Regions from separate parts of the Pseudoalteromonas sp. Angola-30 genome, predicted to be linked through region 3. Evidence: predicted binding sites of a transcription regulator. Region 3 holds the regulator's gene; each other region holds the start of a gene.
What was found. The regulator ArgR, encoded in region 3, controls arginine synthesis, uptake and breakdown. The targets are predictions, from matches to a motif close to ANTGAATANNTATTCANT.

Region 1: a site for ArgR is predicted at 6,340-6,357, ahead of argC (N-acetyl-gamma-glutamyl-phosphate reductase). Genes of this name have one in related genera too.
Region 2: a site for ArgR is predicted at 4,841-4,858, ahead of PSH54_RS06880 (ester cyclase). Genes of this name have one in related genera too.

The regions. Positions count from the first base shown of each region.
Region 1 is NZ_JAQREI010000021.1:18,292-25,658, reverse strand. It holds gene PSH54_RS18475 (ABC transporter permease) at 1-604, shown strand, start outside; gene trmB (tRNA (guanine(46)-N(7))-methyltransferase TrmB) at 604-1,269, shown strand; gene PSH54_RS18465 (bifunctional diguanylate cyclase/phosphodiesterase) at 1,266-3,146, opposite strand; gene panP (pyridoxal-dependent aspartate 1-decarboxylase PanP) at 3,423-5,051, shown strand; gene argE (acetylornithine deacetylase) at 5,132-6,283, opposite strand; gene argC (N-acetyl-gamma-glutamyl-phosphate reductase) at 6,502-7,367, shown strand, end outside.
Region 2 is NZ_JAQREI010000003.1:343,422-350,788, reverse strand. It holds gene hisD (histidinol dehydrogenase) at 1-163, shown strand, start outside; gene PSH54_RS06900 (LacI family DNA-binding transcriptional regulator) at 164-1,171, shown strand; gene PSH54_RS06895 (alpha/beta fold hydrolase) at 1,186-1,887, shown strand; gene PSH54_RS06890 (HpcH/HpaI aldolase family protein) at 1,884-2,663, shown strand; gene PSH54_RS06885 (ester cyclase) at 2,650-3,672, shown strand; gene PSH54_RS06880 (ester cyclase) at 3,728-4,741, opposite strand; gene PSH54_RS06875 (sodium:solute symporter family transporter) at 4,980-6,590, shown strand; gene PSH54_RS06870 (nuclear transport factor 2 family protein) at 6,601-7,367, shown strand, end outside.
Region 3 is NZ_JAQREI010000005.1:1,001-8,367, reverse strand. It holds gene ispB (octaprenyl diphosphate synthase) at 1-370, shown strand, start outside; gene mdh (malate dehydrogenase) at 465-1,397, opposite strand; gene argR (transcriptional regulator ArgR) at 1,623-2,090, shown strand; gene PSH54_RS08600 (Dyp-type peroxidase) at 2,087-2,986, opposite strand; gene PSH54_RS08595 (ABC transporter ATP-binding protein) at 3,030-4,076, opposite strand; gene PSH54_RS08590 (ABC transporter permease) at 4,077-5,708, opposite strand; gene PSH54_RS08585 (extracellular solute-binding protein) at 5,708-6,712, opposite strand.

The sequences.
Region 1 (7,367 bases), on a different contig from region 3:
TAGCTACATGGAATTTATTGTTCCGGGGCTAATAATGATGTCGGTTATTACCAACTCATATTCTAATGTTGCTTCTAGTTTTTATTCAACCAAGTTTCAAAAAAGCATTGAAGAGCTACTGGTTGCGCCTGTGCCTAATTACATAATTGTACTTGGTTATATGGGCGGCGGTATGACCCGCGGCATGATGGTGGGCTTTATTGTTACCTGTGTATCGCTATTGTTTGTGGATATTCAAATACACAATATATTTGTAATTATGGCGACGGTAATTTTAACCTCAGCGGTGTTTGCACTAGGTGGTTTAATTAACGCTATTTACGCCAATAGTTTTGACGATATTAGTATTATCCCAACCTTTATTTTAACGCCACTAACATACTTAGGCGGCGTATTTTATTCAATTACGCTACTGCCAGAGTTTTGGCAAAATGTATCGCAAATAAACCCAATTATTTATATGGTTAATGCGTTTCGTTATGGCTTTTTAGGCGTGTCGGATGTTGATTTAAGTGTCGCGCTTGGCGTTATATTAGTATTTATTACGGTGCTATTTACTTTAGCGCTAACGTTAATTAAAAAAGGTGTGGGGCTTAGACATTAATGAGCGATGCAAATTCACGCAGTATTGTATCTAATCAGGCGGGTATACACGAAAAGCTTGATGAAATCGTTAACAAGCATTTAAACGCAGAATTTAAAAAGCCTATTGCTGAGCACACTCAACAAGCGTTCGATGAAGTCAATGAGCAGGTTCAAGCTTTTAATGGACCGCTTATTATAGACTCATGTTGTGGAGTAGGGGAGAGCTCGGCTAATTTAGCTAAGCGCCACCCAGATGCATTAATTATTGGTATTGATAAATCGTCACATCGCTTAGATAAGCACGATGTTGAATATAAACAAACAGACAGCGGCCAGTACATTTTGGTACAAGCTGACTTAAACGACTTTTGGCGTTTAGCTGTGGCTGCTAATTGGCAGCCTACTCATCATTATTTGCTTTATCCTAACCCATGGCCTAAATCTAAGCATATCCAGCGTAGGTGGCACGGCGCGGCTATTTTTCCGTTTATTGTTAAGCTAGGCGGTCGCTTAGAGGTGCGCAGTAACTGGGATATTTATGTAAAAGAGTTTGCCAGAGCGCTTGAACTAACGGGTCATCCTTGTGAGGTAACGCTGTATGAGTCAAACGAAGCGATTACTCCGTTTGAACGTAAATACTGGGCCAGCGGCCAACAAAGCCATCGTTTAGTGATAGACCTTTAAACGGCCACTTCCTCTTGGCTTGATGAGTTAACATGTGGCGCTGGGAAAGCAAAGTAATTGCCTTGCATCAGCGCCACATCTACATTTTTAAGCGCATTTTCAATACTTACATTTTCTACCGATTCTGCCATGAGCGTTAAACTAAGTTGCTTTGCAGCATGAACTGTATGCTCAATAAATAAGGCTATATTTTCATCACTTACTGCTTGTTTTACTAATGCGCCGTCGAGTTTTATAGCGTTTACTTCAAGCTTTAGCGCATTCGAAATATTTGAATAACCACTACCAAAACCAGTAATAATGACATTCACCCCTTTGGTTTTTACCATAGAAATAAACGTTTTAACCTCTAAAAAATTAGTAATAGCGTGTGACTCTAAAAGGCCAAGCGTTATGTTTTCTGGGTGCGGGTAGCGCTTAAGCTCGCTAGCAATGTATTCACTCAAACTAGGGTCGAGTATATCTTTATCGCTGATATTTAAGCTCCAGCATATATCTGTTTTTCTAAACCGCTCTATACATTGGCTAAATAGCGTGCGCGTTAGTAGTCCGCCCATTCTTGAGCGGCTCACTACATTTAAAAATGAGTCGGGTTTTAAAATTTCACCATTTTTAGTCACCATTCTGGCTAAGCATTCGTAATGTACAACTTCATTATTGGTGGTGTTAAACATAGCTTGAAAATAAGGCACTATGCGGTTGTTATCAAATGCTTCTTGAACCTCTTTGGCAAGGCTTACATTGTATTGATACTGGTTTTTTACATCGCTCATTACTTTTGAGTAGCTAACAACCTTACCGCGGCCGTGTTTAGCCTGAAGCGTTGCAATGTGCGCGTTTTCAATCAGTAGTGATTTATTACCACTGGCGATACCTGCGCAGTAAGTTATATAAATAAATGGGTTAGTTAATACCGGGCTGTTTGCGTTATACGACTCAACTAAATCGCTCAGTTCGCTGCTTTTAAAGCTTTTAGGAGTAAGAACGGCAATTTTATTAGTAGCAAGGCGATACACCTTACAGCTTTGCGGGCTGCGGCTTTGATAATAACTGAGCAAGTTTTTCATTACGTTGTCGCCAACTTGAGTGCCATAAAAGCTATTAATATCTTCAATTTCGTTCACCCAAATAATGGCAAGTTGCATGTGGTGTGAATTACTCTTTTTGATAAAGTACTCAAGCGCAATATGATTGGCAAAGCCCGTACTGGCATCTGTTGCTAGGGTACGCTTTAACAAATATATATAAATAGCTGCAACCAGTACCGCAATAAAAAAGAAAAAACACGCCGTTATTATGGCTTTAGTGACGCTGTATTGAAGCTTTTTATTTAAATCATCTAAGGTTATGTCGGCACCCGTAATGTAGGTGGTACCATATTTATCTACAAAGGGAATAAAAACAGTTTTAAAATCACCCCATTGGTCGCTAGATTGCTCAAAAACAGGCTCAGTAGAATAAAACGCGCCCCTGTTAATGTCGGTGGCCTCTGGGTATAAATCAAGAAATTGCGTAACACGTGCGTTTTCTTGATCGTCTTTGGTGTAGCTGGATGAGGTAAAGTAAACTTTGTTATCGCGCATGATCATTGAATAGACGTAAGCTATATCAAGCGCTTGTGCAAGCTCTGAGAGTTGTTTGCTTTTAGTTTGGTAAACCGAAAAACCAATATCGTAGCCTTGGCTAATTCTATCGTGGTAACGCTGCCCTAAAATATGTTTTACGCTGGTGGCTGCATTTAGAAGGCGCTCATCGACAGCGTGCATTATTTCGCTACGCGCTGAGCTATAGGTGTAATAAACATAGACTAATAAACTGACCAAAAACAATGTAAAGCCAGCTATAAACCACTTCCCTTTTAATTTCCCTGTGAGCATACTTGTCCCTTATTGTTACACATATTAAGTATACGCATAAATGTAATTTGCCCAAAACTAAAATGTGACTTTTTAATAAAATCCTATTATTGAAATTTTTTTACAATATTTGTCATCCGTTTAGTCGCTTTTATGGCTTAAAGGGAGACATTTTACTTATATTGCAGTAAAGTTAGCGCAATTTTTAAAAGAAGCACGCTGCTTATAATAGCGCCATAGTTTGGCATTTTTAACTGTTAAACGCGTGTTTTAGCTACACACACACTAGGTATAAAGATGGATCAAAAGCGTTGTGCCGTCGCCTCTAAAGAAAGCCTTAAGCGTATATTTACTGTACCTGAAGCGCCAGACTCAACTTTAAGCAAAATTGAGCTTGAAATTTCGAGTAATTTAGCAGGGTTTTTAAACGAAAATATAGCGGCAATTGAAAAACCATTACACGAAATTGAAAAAGATTTTCAGGCTGCGGTGATCCCAGAAAACCCAACGTTTGTATCTGCTTACGCCCAAGATATTATGGAGCAGCTAGTTGCCCATTCTGTACACACGGCTGCGCCTAGCTTTATTGGGCATATGACATCGGCTCTTCCGCATTTTTTACTACCGCTTTCAAAGTTGATGGTGGGGCTTAATCAAAACCTAGTAAAAATAGAAACCTCAAAAGCATTTACGCCCCTAGAGCGCCAAGTACTAGGTATGATGCATCATTTAGCTTACTCGCAAGATGAGTCGTTTTATTCTAAATGGATGCACAGTGCTAAAACATCACTCGGTGCTTTTTGTTCCGGTGGTACAGTTGCAAACATAACGGCATTGTGGATTGCGCGTAACCGCTTATTAAAACCCGACGGCAGCTTTAAAGGCATTGCCGCTCAAGGGCTCGTAGCCGGTATGCTGCATTATGGCTACAAAGGGCTGGCCGTTTTAGTGTCGGAGCGAGGGCATTACTCTTTAGGTAAATCAATTGACTTACTAGGCATCGGCCGTGAAAATTTAATTGGTGTAAAAACCTGCGAAAATAACAAGGTTGATGTGAATGCCATGCGCGAAAAAGCCTTAGAGCTTGAATCGCAAGGCATAAAAGTTATGGCAATTGTAGGGGTTGCTGGTACAACCGAGACCGGTAATATCGACCCTCTTGATGATATGGCCGATTTAGCTCAGCAAATAAACTGCCATTTTCACGTTGATGCAGCGTGGGGTGGGGCAACGCTTTTATCGCAAACGCATCGCCCATTATTAAAAGGAATTGAGCGCGCAGATTCAATTACTATTGATGCACACAAACAAATGTATGTGCCAATGGGCGCAGGCTTGGTGTTATTTAAAGACCCAACTGCTACGGATGCAATAGAGCACCATGCAGAGTACATATTACGTAAAGGTTCAAAAGATTTAGGAAGCCATACACTTGAAGGCAGCCGCCCAGGTATGGCTATGTTAGTACATGCTTGCTTACGCGTTATTGGCCGCAAAGGCTATGAAATGCTTATTGATCGTAGTATCAAAAAAGCACATTACTTTGCTGATTTAATTAAAGCCGATGAAGACTTTGAGCTGATTTCAGAGCCTGAGCTGTGTTTGCTTACATACCGCTATGTGCCTAAACAAATTAAACAAGCCATAGCCCAAGCAGATGCCGCAACACGGTTAGAAATTTTCGCGTCGCTCAATCGCTTTACTGCCAGTATGCAAAAACGCCAACGTGAATCAGGGCGCTCGTTTGTATCGCGTACTCGCTTAACACCCTCAAAGTACGATAATCAGCCAACAGTGGTATTTAGAGTGGTATTGGCTAATCCGCTAACATCGGGTGTTATATTAAAAGAGATTTTAGCTGAGCAAAAAGAGCTTGCTAAAACAGACCCTGTATTTAAAAAGTACTTAAGTAAGTATATGCAGTAACGCCTAGTTATAAGCTAAAACAAAGGCGCCAATGGGCGCCTTTGTTATTTTTGCTGTGAGTTTTTAATACAGTCTTCTTTTTAAGCGTTAAAGCAGTTTGCCCTAATAATGTCAGTTATAATTTTTTGCGATGGGTTTATTTTCTCCATTGCTAAAAATTCATCAGGTTGGTGGGCTTGATTAATTGAGCCTGGCCCCATGACTATTGTTTCACAGCCAAGTTGCTGAATAAACGGAGCTTCTGTGCAATAATTTACTGCAACGGCTTTTTCTCCTGCAATTTTTTCTGCCATTTTAACGAGTGCGCTATCAGTGCTACCACTAAAAGCTGGAATGGGCTCGTGTAAATCAATTACGCTCACTGCGCTTGGGTATTGCGCGTTTATATCACTGGTGGCATCAATAAGTAAGGCTTGTAAGTCTTTAATGCTTAACCCTGGGAGCGGGCGCATGTCTATGTGCATTTCGCAGCAGCCACAAATTCGATTTGCGTTGTCGCCACCATGAATATTACCTAAATTTAAGGTAGGGTAAGGTATTTCAAAATGTTCAACTGAATATTTATTCTTTAACTGCTCTTTTAAGATCAGCAACTTTGTAATCACTTTATGCATGACTTCGATGGCGTTAAGACCACGTTCGGGATCGGAACTATGACCTGAACGGCCAAGCACTCTTATAGCCGTGCTCATATGTCCTTTGTGAGTAAATACAGGAGTCATATCAGTAGGTTCACCAATAATACAACGCGCAGGTTTTAAATTAGGGTGCTTACAAATTTGCTGCGCTCCCGCCATGGTGGTTTCTTCATCGGCCGTGGCAAGTATTAAAATAGGTTGTGTTTGCTGTTTTATATCAAGCTCACTAATAGCTTGTAATACAAAAGCAAAAAAGCCTTTCATATCAATACTACCTAACCCATATAAGTTATTGTTATGTTCAGTGAGTTTAAACGGGTCGTGGTTCCAGCGGCTATCGTCAAACGGTACGGTGTCTGTATGGCCTGCAAGCATTAAGCCGCCATCGCCTTCCCCCCGCTTAGCAAGTAGGTTGTAACGGCCTTTTCCACCTTCTAACTCTATAATTTCGCAAGTAAAACCTAAACTTTCGCACCAACGTGCTAGCAACTCTATTACCCCTTTATTACTCATACAAAGTTCATCATCTATTGCACTAATAGAGGGGGCTGCAATGAGTTGTTGGTACATAGAGATAAATGACGGCAAAGACATAAAAAAATCCAAAATAATTATTCAATTTAATTGCATAACAATATAAAAGTATTTATGATGAATATCAATTCACTTTTTAAGCATAAATATATTAAGTATAGCCATGAAGATAATGCGACGATAATCAACAATTCATTGAGAAAAGTATTAGCTAGCATCTAAGCTAGTGTAAGCGAACACCACACCTATTTAGTAGTAAATTTATAAACGAGTAAAAAATGAATGTAGCGATTATTGGCGCAAGCGGTTATAGCGGCGCAGAATTAGCAAGCTTAGTTGCTAAGCACCCTAATTTAACGTTATCGGGCTGTTATGTCTCTGAGGGAAGTTTAGATAAACATAAATTATTAAGTGATTTATACCCAGAGCATAGAAACCTTCTTGATATTCCTCTACTACCACTGAGCGAATCAGCGTTTGATGACATAAATTCGAGTGCCGATTACATCTGCTTATGTACTGATCACAAAGTAAGTGTTGATTTAGCCCCGCAGTTTTTAGCAATGGGTAAAAAAGTATTTGACCTATCAGGTGGTTACCGCCTTGCTAGCAACGACGACTATGTTACTTACTATGGTTTTGAGCACCAACATCCTGAGTTATTAAACGAAGCAGCCTACGGGTTAGCAGAGTGGAATAGCAGTGCAATTGCCAATGCAAATCTTGTGGCAGTAGCCGGCTGTTACCCAACCGCTGCGCTTAATGCGTTAAAGCCGTTGCAACAGGCAGGCTTGTTGAGTGATGAAAAAGTGATTATTAATGCTGTTTCAGGTGTTACTGGCGCAGGGCGTAAAGCCAGCGTAGGTACTCACTTTTGTGAAGTATCGCTTGCCCCGTATGGTTTATTTAACCATCGTCATGGGCCTGAAATTGAACAACACCTTGGCCACAAGGTGTTATTTACACCGCACTTAGGTAATTTTCCGCGTGGAATTTTAGAAACTATTTATGTACAGCTTAAGCCAGGCGTTACCAAGGAAAACGTATCTGATGCTTATCAAGTACTTAAAAACGAGCCGTTGATTCGTTTGTTAGCTGATAAAGTGCCATCTATTAAAAGCGTGGTAAAACAACCGTATGTTGA
Region 2 (7,367 bases), on a different contig from region 3:
CGGACTATGGGTAGGTAAATTCATAAAAACATGTACTTTTCAGCAAGTAACAGAGCAAGCCTCGGTGGTTGTTGGTGAGTATTGTTCACGATTATGTGCTGCAGAAGGGTTCGCAGGCCACAAAGAACAAGCAGACATTCGTGTAAGACGATATAGGAAGTAAATCTTGAAGCAAAAAAGAGTCACCTCATACGATGTTGCCCGTGTAGCGGGCGTATCGCAATCGGCGGTATCGCGTGTTTTTAGACCTGGTTTTAGTGTGTCTAAAAAAACCCGTGAAAAAGTAATCGCAACGGCCAATGAAATGGGCTATCGCCCGAATGCTATTGCCCGTATGTTGATCACCAAACAATCGGGTATGGTTGCGGTTATATTGTCATCGCAAGCAAACCTGAATTACCCAGAGGTGCTTTCTGAGCTAAACAGAGAGCTGGCACTGCACAATAAACGTGTGCTGCTCTTTACACTTGATAACGCAGAAGAGCTAGATGAATTACTCGAAAACATATGGACCTTTCAGGTTGATGGTGTAATTGCCCTAGCTGCTCACTTTGATAGTAAAAGCTTAAACTTATTTGCTAAACACAGTACGCCTATTGTGCTTTATAACCGCCATGTGCCTGAGTCGAATGCAAACACCGTTTGCTGTAATCACGACAAAGGCATTAAACAGTTAATTGATTTATTACACGAAGCTAACCATAAATCGTATTTAATTATCTCCGGCCCTACCGACTCAGATGTTGCAAACGAGCGCAGAGAAATAGCCGAAAATTATTTACAAACCCTAGGCGTTAAAGACACGCCGGTTATTTATGGTGATTATGGGTATAAATCGGCACGCGACGCACTTAAAAAATGGTTAAAAAAACACCCCAAGCCCGATGCCATAATATGCAGTAATGACGCTATGGCAATTGGCGTAATTGATGAACTAAAAGAAAACTTTTGCATTAAAGTGCCCGACGACATGTCGGTTGTAGGATTTGATGGTATTAATGCCTCCTCGTGGTACAACTATCAAATAACCACAGTACAACAGCCAATGAAACAGCTTACTAAAGCCGCTGTTGATATTTTAATGGAGCGCATTGAAAACCCTCAAGCGGCTGCAGAAGTTCGGGTATTTACTGGTTCATTAATTGAAGGGAACTCTATTAAAAAACGTTAAATTAAGGAATTTTTGTGGCCAAAAATCCTGTTTATATTTTACCTGGTACACTGTGTAATGACCGCATGTTTGCAGCGCAAATTAACGCACTGCAAAATGCAGGTTATACACCGTGTGTAATACCCTTAACCGAGCAATCTAGCATTTTGCAAATGGTAGAACTTTGCAAAAAAATTGCACAAGAGCCGGGCCCATTTATAGGTTTTTCCATGGGCGGAATTGTTGCGCTTGCCCTGTTAAAATCAAACCCTGAGCTAGTTACCTCCTTGTGTTTAATGTCGAGCAATTATTTAGCCGATAAACTTGAGCGCCCTGCAATTAGACTCAAACAAATTGAACACGCCAAAAGCAGCAGTTTAGAAGCGCTACTTAAACGTGACTTTTTGCCGCACTACTTTTACCAACCAAGTAAAGCCCATGAAGAGATCGTACTTAGCATGGCAAACGATCTGGGTATTAACGCCTTTAGCGCCCAGCTGAGTGCACTTGCCACCCGCGAAGATACGTTAAGCGTAATAAAGCAAAGTACAAAAAAACTACTCATTATTGGGGGCGAGCATGACCCATTATGCCCTGCAAGTGTTCAGCAAAGTATGCATGAAGCAGCGCCTAATAGTGACCTTGTACTGCTTGGTCATTGCGCTCACTTTGCCCCGCTTGAGCGAAGTAATACGGTAAACGCAATTTTATTAGACTGGTTGGAGTCTTTATCATGAATTTAAAGCAAAAGTTAAATGCAAAACAGCTACTGCTAGGTACCTTTATTAAAAGCACGCATTATCATAATACAGAAGTATTGGCTCACACTAACCTTGATGTTCTGTGCCTTGATGCAGAGCATGCGCCCTTTGATAGAGGCGATTTAGATAGCTGCATAATGGCAGCACGTACTAAAAATATGCCCACGCTTATACGTGTTAGTAATACAGACCACGCCACTTTATTAAGTAGCTTAGATATAGGCGCAGATGGCCTTGTGCTGCCGCATATAAAAACCCCCGAACAAGCAAAAGCAATTATTAAAAACTGCTTTTATGGTAATAACGGCCGAGGCTATGCCGGTTCAAGCCGCTTTGCTGGTTACACAACCCATGCCTTAACCGATAACCTAGCAAGCAATAAGTCATCAACCTGTATTATTGCGCAAATAGAAGATACCGATGCACTGGATAATATCGAGCAACTGTGCCAAATAGATGAAATAGACTGCATTTTTATAGGCCGTATGGATTTAACTATTTCCCTTGGCGAAACCAACCCAAGTGCCCCTATTGTACTTGAGGCAGTTACTAAAATAGCCAAGGCAGCGGCTAAATATAATAAATGCTGTGGCATGTTTGTAGGTAATTTGAGCGAGCTGAGCCATTGGCAATCATTAGGCGTGAGCTTTTATTTATTAGGCTCAGATCACAGCTTTTTATTAAGTGGCGCTAAGCAATTGCGAGAGCAATTTGAAACAGCAACAGGAGCCCAAAACAATGAACATTCATAATAAAAATAAAGCGTTAATACACGACTTTAGACAGGCCCTGTATAACTTTGATATAAACGCCTTGCATACACAAATTAATACCGTGTTTAGCGATGACGCACTCATTCAGCTGTGTTACCCGTTTGAAACTCTTACCAACCCTAATGCACTTATTGAGCAAGTTTATTTACCGCTTAGCGAGGCATTTGTAGGATTAGAGCGCCGCGATACAATCGTTATGGCAGGTAGCTCAATTAACGGCTCAGACTGGGTAGGTTGTTGCGGTTATTATACCGGTTCGTTTGAAAAGCCATGGCTTGATATCCCCCCTACTGGGCACCAAGTTAGCATGCGTTTTCATGAATTTTACCGCATTAAAAATAACAAAGTGGTAGAAGTACAAGCTATTTGGGATATTCCCGAAGTAATGATGCAAGCTAAAGTATGGCCGCTTTCGGTGAGCTTAGGTAAAGAGTGGCATGTACCAGGCCCTGCAACGCAAGATGGATTAATCACAAACGAATACAATGAAGAGCACGCAGCACAAAGCTTAAAACTTGTGGGCGACATGTGTGAGCACCTTGGTTTTTATGCCAAAGGCGGTATAGAGGCCATGAAGCTTGAGCAATTTTGGCACCCGCACTGTAGCTGGTATGGGCCAAGTACCATAGGCACTGCACGAGGTATAAAAGGGTTTAGAAACTGGCATCAAATTCCGTTTTTAAATGCCCTGCCAAACCGAGTAGGTGATGCAAGTAAAGGCTATTTATTTGCCGATGAAAACTATGTTGGCTTTACCGCATGGCCGGGTATGAGCATGACTATTAGTAATGATGGTTGGTTAGGTATTGCGCCCGCAAATCAGCAAATAACCATGCGTAGTCTCGACTTTTGGCGCGCCGAGAATAACTTAATTCGCGAAAACTGGGTATTAATAGATATTCTTGATGTCTACCATCAAATTGGAGTAGATGTATTCGCACGCATGAAAGAGCTTACCAAAGCGCGCTATTTAAACTTTGCGCCCTAGGGCGTATAAACAAAAAAAGCTCTGTTAAACAGAGCTTTTTTATTACTTAAATAGACTATGCGCCAGGGTTCGCAATACTTTGCGTGCGCTTTAAAATATCTAGGCCTTGTTGTTTTAACCAATAAGGAATATCAATAATGACCCAGTTTTCTACCAGTTTATCGCCCTCGCGATGATACACATCCACCACGCGCATATCTGCTGGGGTATTAGCACCCGGTAGGCCTAAAAAGCCCCCAATGGCCGTGTTAGTTAAATTAGGCCAGCCAAAAAAGCAGGCAAACTCATCTTCAGCAAAACGGCAAATATGGCCGTTAAATACTTTACCCGTTAACCCTTCTCTAAACGGATACATGTGCTGCTGCTGATAACGCTTAATTGTGTAAGTTGCGCCAATGCCTGCTGGGCCATACCACACCATGTTTTCATCCCAGGTTTTACCAAGCACTTCGGGCGGGCACGTATCAACGCCACTTTTATTAAGCGCGGTTAGGTTATCAATCATTTGATTTACCAGCGCCATTGTTTTTTCGCTTTGCTCATCGCTACTTTTACCCAAACGAATACCATCGTGCGTACGCGGCCCAGGATACGTAAAATATTGCCCAGTAGAGAGCGGCAGCGGGTTTAAACCTACTTGCATCATAAGGCCAATAATATCGACAAAAAAACCGGTCTGAATTATTTTTCCGTCTTTAACACAGTTAAATTCGGCATAGCGCAAAGTGGCAAGCTTATGGGTTGGCGCAATACCTAGCCAATCTTTATCAAATAAGCCCATAAAATGGCCCATGCTCATCACCCACTGGCCACCGTCGGCTTCGCTTTGCCCTGCAATAAAAATATCCTCACGGCGCTGCAGCGCACTAAACGAGCTAAATAATGGCTGCCAAACTTGGGCAATTACATCATTCGCACACTCAAGCTCATTAAACGGGTGCACCCCTTTAAAGCTGTATTCACTGGCCATAAACTCATTAAATACGGCTTGTAAATCATTGCCTTGTGCTTTTTCTAGTGCAGTATGAAATTGACGAACTAGTTGTTTATCTTTAAGTATATCTGCCATGATTATTCCTCATTGTTTGCGCAGTCAAATTAATGTCTTCAAACCGCCGTTAAACACACTTTAACAAAATGTATTGCATTTAAAGAGTAATTAAAAGCCTGTGAATAGTAAGTTATAAATTGCTTTAAAATAATACTAATGAGAATTGACTTCGAAGTCAAAGTGATTCATGATGATTCAAAATAAAAAATACAAATAGGCTCTCAAGCCCGTAAAACCTAATCTAACAGGATTAATTATGAATGATTTTGGATTGTTGAATTGGAGCATTCTCATCGGGTACATAATTGCCAACCTAATACTTGGGTTTGTAATTAGTAAAAAGATCAGTAGTGCTAACGACTTTTACATAGGTCGAAAAACAACACCTTGGTGGGCTATTGGTATATCGGTTGTTGCTACTTATGTAAGTGCACTCACCTTTTTAGGTGCGCCAGCGTGGTCTTACAAAGAGGGGCTCTCGGTTATTGCCATACACCTTAACTACCCACTGGTTATTGTGGCGGTGGTGTGTTTGTTTTTTCCGTTTTTTTACAACGCGGGTGTGGCCTCTATTTACGAATACCAAGAGCGCCGCTTTGGTAAAAAGGCCCGCTTACTTATCTCTACTATTTGGTTAATATCGCAAACTATGGGTTCAGCCGCAGTGCTGTATGCAACCTCCTTAGTGTTGGCCTTTATTATCGATATAAATGTTATAACTGCGATATTTTTAGTTACCATAATCGCCCTTATTTATACCATGCTAGGTGGCATAACCGCCGTTATATGGACCGATGTAATTCAGTCAGCCATCTTATTTATAGGGGCTGGTATTATTATGTATGCCCTCATTACCTCTATGGATGGTTCATTTAGCTCAACACTGAGCGAGCTAAAAAGCCAAGGTAAATTAGACCCACTTAATTTCTCGCTCGACTTTACCCAAGTAACTACCGTGTGGTCTGGCGTGCTGGCTATGTCGCTATATCACATTACGGTGTATGGCACTAACCAAATGATGGTGCAGCGCACCCTTGCCGCTAAAAATATTGGCGATGCTAAAAAATCCTACTTACTAATGGGCTTTATCGCGTTCTTTATTTACTTGTTCTTTATATTTATGGGCGTGCTGTTTTATAGCTACTACGGCGGGCGCACTTTTGAAAACGACAACTTAATTATTTTACAGTTTGCAGCTGATTATGGCTTACCAGGGTTAATGGGCATTATTGCCGCTGCGGTAATGGCAGCATCTATGTCGAGCCTCGACTCAGCACTTAACTCACTTTCAACCATAAGTACTATCGATTTTTATAAAAAGTACTTTGCGCCTGAAAAAAACGACGCTCACTATTTAAATGTTACTCGCTTATTTACGCTAGGTTGGGCGGTGGTCATTATTATTCCGGCCATTATGTATCACCTATACAGCGAAGGCTCAATTTTAGAAATACTCACTAAAGTAGGCTCGTACTTTGTAGGTGCTCAGCTTGGCATGTTTGCCCTTGGGTTCTTCTCTAAGCACACCACCGAAAAAGGCTTATTAATAGGCACCTTAGTGTCGTTTATTACCGTTGCTGTGTGCGCAGTGTTTACCGACATTGCATGGCCATGGTACTGCGCCATAGGGGCAATAACCTGCCTTGTATTTAGCATTGCGTTAAGTATTGCATTTGATGGCTATCAAGAGGATTACAACGAATACACCATTAAAGGTCAGTTAAAAGCATTTAAAGATCAAAAACGTCCAGAAAAAGAAAACGGCTGGTACTTAATTCCGGGTAAGTTTGACTCAATCAATTACTGGTTACTTGGCTTTTTTGTACTGAGCTTTGCCTCTCTCATGTTATTTGAATATTTTGTGTAAGGTGAAATAAATGAATATTTTAGAACAGCTTTTCGAAAACTTCAGCGCTGCAGAATTGCCAAATCAAGCATTGCTTGCAGACTCCGTTCAATGGCAGGTAAGCCACCCTTTTGAGCCTATTAGCACAAAGCAAAATGTGATTAATGACTACTTTGGCGTACTTAAACATTCGTTACCTGACATAGAGCGCAAACCGTTTATCTCTATCCAGGGCGACTACAAAGGTGAGCAATGGGTGTGTGCAACAGGGTATTTTACCGGCACATTTACACAGCCTTTATTGGGTATTCCTGCCAGCGGCAAAAGTGTGTTTATTCGCTACAGCGAAATGGCGCAAATAGAAAACAACCAAGTGGTTAATGTTTACACATTTTTAGATTTAATTGATGTAATGAACCAAGTAGGCGTGAACCCATTACGCCCAAGCTTAGGTTACCCAGGTTTAGTTATGCCCCCCACCACACTTGATGGCGTACCAACAGGTGATAAAAACGAAACGCTTAGCAAAACCAACGAGCAACTTGTAGTTGATATGCTCACAGAGCTTGGCCACTATGACGGTAAAGACTTATACAGCATTAATTTAGAAAAATACTGGCACCCAGATTTTATTTGGTATGGCCCAGCAGGCATTGGTACAACCCGCGGAATTAGCGGCTTTAGAGAGCACCATCAAGGGCCGTTTTTAAAAGGCTTTCCTGATCGCGGTATTAATAAAACACTGTGTTTAGTAAGTCACGATAACTTTGTTGCTACCGGCGGATGGCCTCACATGTA
Region 3 (7,367 bases):
GCACTTAGGTACTGCTTTTCAGTTAGTTGATGACGTGCTTGATTACAACGCAGACGCTGAACAATTAGGTAAAAATATTGGTGATGATTTAGCAGAAGGTAAGCCAACCTTGCCGCTAATATATGCGATGAAGCACGGCAGTGATCAGCAAAGAGCCCTTATTCGTGATGCCATTGAGCATTGCAATGGTATGGATAACCTTGAGGCTATTTTAACGGCACTTAAACAAACCAACGCACTTGAATTTACAATGCAAAAGGCGCAGCAAGAAGCAGACAAGGCCATTGCCTGTTTAGACTTTTTAGCAGAGTCGCAGTACAAGCAAGCGTTAATCAGCTTAGCGCGTATAGCTGTAGAGCGAGATCACTAACTTTGCAGCCTCCCTTAATTAGTATTTAAGGGCCATAATTTTCGAGCAATAAAAAAGCCTGCATAAGCAGGCTTTTTTGTGCATAACTTGGCTATTACGCCATGAAATCAACACCTTCTTTGATGTCTTTTTTCAGCGTTTCAAGCATGTCGTTTTTAGCTTTTTCTTCAAATGCGCTTAGCTCGCCGTAAGAAAGGATTTCTTCTACGCCGTTTGTGCCTAAACGTACTGGGTGAGCAAAGTACTCTGCATCGCCATTTTCAACAGCAACGTATGCGTAATCTACTACGTCTTCACCTTGTAGGCCTTTAACTAAAGACATACAAAAACGTGCTGCAGCAGCACCCATAGATAATGTAGCTGAACCACCGCCCGCTTTAGCATTTACTACTTCAGTACCTGCATTTTGGATGCGTGGAGTAAGTGTAGCTACTTCTTCTTCAGTGAAGCTTACGCCTTCAACTTGAGAAAGTAGAGGAAGAATAGTTGTGCCAGAGTGGCCACCAATTACTGGTACTTTAACAGTTGCTACGTCTACGCCTTTAAGCTCAGCAACAAATGCTTCTGAACGAATTACGTCAAGCGTAGTGATACCGAATACGCGCTTAGCGTCGTAAGTACCTGCTTTTTTGAATACTTCAGCAACAATTGGCACAGTGCCGTTTACTGGGTTAGTGATAACACCCACTAACGCTTTAGGACAGCTAGCAACAATGCCTTCTGCTAATGTTTTGATGATACCTGCGTTTACGTTAAATAAATCCGCACGATCCATACCTGGTTTACGTGGCATACCCGCTGGGATAAGTACGATATCACACCCTTCAAGCGCTTTATTTAAATCGTCTGCGCCAAAACCTGCTACTTTAACATCTGTAGGGATGTGAGATAGGTCAACCGCAACACCTGGTACAACTGGTGCAACATCGTAAAGTGATAATTCAGAACCAGCTGGTAAGCCTGTTTTTAATAATAAAGACAACGCTTGACCGATACCGCCTGCAGCACCTAATACAGCAACTTTCATTGGAATTCTCCGTAATTTGAGGTAGGAAATATTTGTGGCTCTTAAGATAATGAAATTAGCGACTAAAAACAAATTTATCCTGCTTATTTCAGGTATATTTTCGACCATAGTTGTAAACTTTGTTGGTTTATCGCAGCAAACTGGCAAGTTAACTAAACAACTGCTGCATAATTATTCATTTTTGTGTAGAATTTGCATTATAAATAACAAAAATGAATAAAGACTATGCAACCACAAGACAAACAAGAAGCGCTGGTAAAAGCGTTTAAAGCACTTTTAAAAGAAGAGAACTTTGGCTCGCAAGGCGAAATAGTCGAAGCATTAAAAGAGCAAGGCTTTGACAATATAAGCCAAAGTAAGGTGTCGCGCATGCTTAGCAAGTTTGGCGCTGTGCGTACCCGTAATGCTAAACAAGAAATGGTTTATTGCCTACCCGCAGAAATGGGCGTACCGACTGCTAAAAGCCCACTACGTCAGCTTGTTATTGATATTATGCATAACGAAATGATGATTATTATAACCACCAGCCCAGGCGCTGCGCAGTTAATTGCCCGCTTATTAGACTCACTAGGCAAAGCGGATGGTGTATTGGGCACAATTGCCGGAGATGACACTATTTTTATTGCCCCAGCAAAAATATCTGAAATAGACATTACACTAGAGCGCGTACGCATTTTATTTGATACGGTTTAAAGCTGTTTTAAAAAACTAACTGACGGCGCAAAAAACGCTGAGCCCATATCGGCTTGAGTAAAATCAAGCCAGTGGTCGTAACACTCCCCTTTTCCTATGCGGCTGTTAAGTACCTTTTCAAACGCACTTCCCGATGCAGAGCATGTAATACTTAGCATGCCTTGCTCGTAAACATCGCCATACGGCATGCTTTGGTTAAGCAGTATTGCTTGGCCGCTTTCATCTTTTAGCTCACTTCTAGTCGCGTGGCTCGTATCTACCTTAGGCTCAATTAAGGTGTTATCTAAACGTGTACGCCCCATAATATGCTCTTGCTCGCTTAGTGATAAATGCTGCCATACGCTCAGGTCATGCTTATAACGCTGTACATGAATATAGCTGCCTTGGTGTTCAAAGCTGTCGGGGTTATTAACCAGTGCCGTGATTCGTTTTTGGCGTCCATGTGGGGTGTCGCCTGCATAAATAAAGCCGTTAAAGTCTCGCCCATCTAAAAACCTAAAATTGCGAATTTGTTCAACCAGCTCTACATCGGGCGAAAACAACTTTAATATTTGCAATGCAAAAAGGTGATTAACATCTTCTCGGTCTGAGCGAATTTGTATGAATAAATCACATGGCTGTACGCGCATAACAAAATCACTGTGATTTATATTAGGAAAGCTTTGCAGCTCGCTTGGGATATATTCAGGTAGTATATGCGGCCAATATTGCGCGCCTATAGCCACCATGCAAGAGAGCATGGCTTCGGAGAACTGATCACTAAACTCTTCTTCAATTGCGCTTACGCGCTTAAGCTTTGCGCGCAATGACTCGTCTTGACCATCAAATACATTAAAAAATAAATGCAAACCGTGTAAGTTTGCTTCAGCACAAATCCCAGATTGCGCTTGCGCCATTGTTATTCCTTAGCTTTATAAAACACAGCGAATAACACATTTGTTATGATTCGAAAAAATTCACCGTGTGAGGTTTTATTTTTATTATAACCTGCTCATTTATTTCAAATGACTGGCCATATTGTGCGGCAACTTCAATCTCTTGCTCTGCAATTACAACAGTGTAAACATAAGCCGAGCCTATAAACCGACGGCTTAAAATGCTCACACCTTGAGGGTTATCGGCCTGCGTATTTTGCGCAAGCTCAATATGGTGTGGACGAATATACACCACCCCTTTTATTGCACTGTGCGTATGCTCATGCTGCGATTGCACGACACCAAAAGGCGTTGTGTATTCAGTTGCCGTTAACACTTCTGCGCCTAAGTATATGCCCTGACCCAGAAACTCTGCAACCTCCTTTGTCTTTGGCACGGCAAAAAGCTGCTCTGGTGTACCTTGTTGGGCTATTTTTCCTTGGTGCATAATGGCTAGCGTGTCTGAAAACGCAAAGGCTTCTTCTTTTGAGTGGCTAACAAATACCGCTGAAACCTGCTGCGCTTTAATAATGCGCCTAATATCAGCAATTAACTCAAAACGTACTTGTGTATCTATGTTCGAAAAAGGCTCATCAAGAAGCAATAAACTAGGCTTATAAGCCAAAGCCCGCGCAATAGCCACGCGTTGCTGCTGGCCACCCGAGAGCTGATGAGGGTAGCGTTTTGCACACCCCGTTAAATGCACTAGCTCTAGCATTTCCTCTACCCGTTGCTGTTTTTGCGCTTTGCTTATTTTACCCAGCCCAAACGCAATATTATCGGCCACACTGAGGTGCGGAAACAGGGCATAATCTTGAAACATCATCCCTATATTACGATGCTCTGGTGATACAAATGTATGCTTGTCGCTTACACATTTGCCATCTATAAATACACTACCTTCATTTATTTCAATAAGGCCAGCAATTGCTTTTAAGGTGGTTGTTTTACCGCAGCCGCTGGCTCCGAGCAAACACACAATTTCGTCTTGACCCACCGTTAAATCTAAATTGTGTAGCACGTGCGTGCCACTGTAGTGATAATCCACACCTTGTAAATTTAAACGGCTCATTTAACTGCGTTGCTCCATAGAACGATTAATAAAATACAAAGGGATCAATCCAACCAAAACAATAAATAAAGCGGAAATAGAGGCAAGCTCAAGCTGCTCATCGCTCACATATTGAAATACATGTGTGGCTAAACTTTCAAAGTCAAAAGGCCTTAATAGTAATGCGGCAGGCAGCTCTTTCATACACTCAATAAATACAAGCAATGCAGCTGTTAAAAGACCTCGACGTAATAAAGGAAGGTGCACTAAGCGCAGTGTTTGCCCTTGGCTTTTACCCATAGATTGGCTAGCCATATCCAGTGATGGACTAATACGTACAAAGCTCGATTCTATAGCACCGTGCGCAATGGCATAAAAGCGCACTAAGTAAGCCACTATAATAGTGACAATGCTGCCGGTTAGTAATAAACCTATATCTAGGTTGTAGCTCTCAAGGGCTGTATTTATTGAGTTTTCTAATACGCTCAGCGGTAATAACACAGCAATAGCCAGTACCGTACCTGGCAGTGCATAGCCGGTGCTCGCTAAACGACCAGGTATTAAAGAATAGCCTTGCTTTGCCACTCGCTGATAAAAAACGATTAGTGTAGCGAGTATTATGCTGGCTACGCTTACAATAATAGCTACTTTTAAACTTTGCCACGCGTAACTAAAAAATGCCGTGTTCCACGCTTTATCAAAGTAAGTTATTGCATAATTTAGCAATACCAACATAGGTATAATAAAAGCAATGAGCAAAATAACACTGCAAAATGACGTAGCCAGCCATGCATGTTTACCTTTAAGTTTGTATAACGACTCGCTATTAACACCTGATTGACGCTCAAACACGGCTTGGTTACGCCGGCTAAAGCGCTCCGCCATTAAAGCTAAAAACAGCAGTAACAGCATAACGCCCGATATTTTCGCTGCAGCCGTGAGTGAGTAATAACCAAACCATGTATCGTACACTGCGGTGGTTAAAGTGCTCACTGCAAAGTAACTTACCGTTGCATAGTCGGCCATGGTTTCCATGCTTATGAGCGCAAGGGCTGCCACAATTGAGCCACGAGAAAGCACTATACTTACCTTAAAAAAGCTTTGCCAAGGCGATAAACCCATTAATTGACTAGCTTGCACGAGCTTAAATGACTGCTCTCGCAGTGCGGTTTTAAAAATTAAAAATAAATACGGATACAGCACAAGTGCGATCATCACCATAGCGCCGGGCAAAGTGCGAATATCAAAAAACCAATAATCCGTTGGCGAGTGCCAATCCAACCAGTCTCTTAGGGCTATTTGCACAGGGCCAGCGTAATCTAGCAAATCGGTATACACATAAGCTATTAAATAGGTAGGCATTGCAAGGGGCAGCATAAGCGCCCATTCAAATTGCTTTTTCCCGGGGAAGGAGCAATACGCACTGAGCCAGCCAAGCGGTAGCGCAATTGCACAGCTAAGCAGGCATACGCCAAAAATAAGCAGTACGGTGTTAGTAATATAATCCCACAGCACGGTATCCCACAGATGAGAAAATACCTCTGAGTCGCCTTGTAAAGATTCATAAATCAGAAAAAACAGCGGGGCCGACAATAAAAGCCCTGTCGACCAAGCAAAGAGCTGCCATTTAGACAGCTTAAATATAAAATTCATTAAAGGTCGAACTTCACCTCATCTATTAGCTTAAGGGCTAACGGACGATATTTACTGATCTCATCAAGTGCTAGGCCATCTTCTTCAAAGCTCCCCCAAGAGGCCACTAAACTTGATAGCTTAACGCCTTGCTTAACCGGGTACTCCATATTTACAGATGCATACATATTTTGTGCTTTGGTTTCGCTCATAAACTCAATAAGCTTAAGGGCATTATCAGGATTTTTTGCATATTTAGTAATGACAGCACCCGAAACATTTATGTGTGAACCGCGATTTTGCTGATTAGGAAAATTAATATAAACAGACTCAGCCCACGCTTTTTGCTCGTCGTCTTGAAGCATTTTGCCAAGGTAGTAGCTATTACCTAAAGCAAGATTACACAAACCTTCTTTTACCGCTTTTACTTGCGCGCGATCGTTACCTTGTGGCTTACGTGCTAAATTAGCTTTAACACCTTCTAACCATGTTTTAGTTTTTTCCTCGCCGTGATGAGCAATCATCGAAGCAACTAAGCCAAGGTTATAAGGATGCTTGCCAGAGCGTGTACAAATTTGTCCTTTATACTGTGGGTTAGCCAAATCTTCGTAGGTGAGTTCAGGTAATGCACCTAGGCGCTCTTTTGATGAATACACATTACGAACCCGCTTAGTTAATGCCACCCACTGCCCGTCGCTATCTCTATACGACGCAGGAATATTGCTTTTAATGCGATCACTTTTAATACTTTGCGTTAAATTGAGATCTTCTAGCTGAATAAGCGCACTAAAATTAGATGTTAATACTAAATCGGCTTTACTGTGTTTTCCTTCACGCTTAACACGCTCTATTAACCCTTTTTTTGCAAAAACCACATTCGTTTTAATGCCTGTTTGCTTAGTGAAGTCAGTTAAAATAGGTTGAATTAAAAACGGTTGACGAAAAGAGTAAATATTAACAACATCGCTCGCAAACGCAGGCGAAGCGCTAATAATACAAGTAAGTATAGCCAGTGCAGTTCTCATATCAATTTACCTAAATAGTAATTATTTACAGGGGATTTTATCGTGATAAGTGAAAATATACACTCTTTACATAAATGTAAATAAGTAATTAATGACCAAAAGGGAAATACCGCGTAAGACATCTCTTACAGAGCTGACAGCTAATGAGTAAAAAAACCTATAACAACCCAGAAAAACCAACATAAGCTGTTGTTTTTATTTTACTTGTTATAAACACTCATTTTTTATAAGTAAATCTATAGCCGTTTTAACCTATTTTAGTTGCACCAGCACGCTACAATTACTACATCAACCAAGCAGTGATGCTTATCGAGTAAAAGGAAATGGACTGCTTACTCGAACAACCAATGATTAGGTTACTACGGACAACACGGAAATTAGGACAGGCTCAGGATGAGTATCGCAATGGATTGTTGCACAAAGGAACGTATCAGGACGATACAGCAAGGATAACAACAGCGGATAGTTGTTTAACAGGATGTGATAGGAATTAAATGGACAGGCCCTTGAGGCAACACAATGGAATTGTAAATTAATGGACTGCACTAGGATGTGCCAAAAGGAATAGGTAATAGTTTTTACCACTACAGGATGTACAGGGATTTAAAGGAGATAGGCCCGGATAGCCTAAATTACATAGAACTAAAAAGTAATA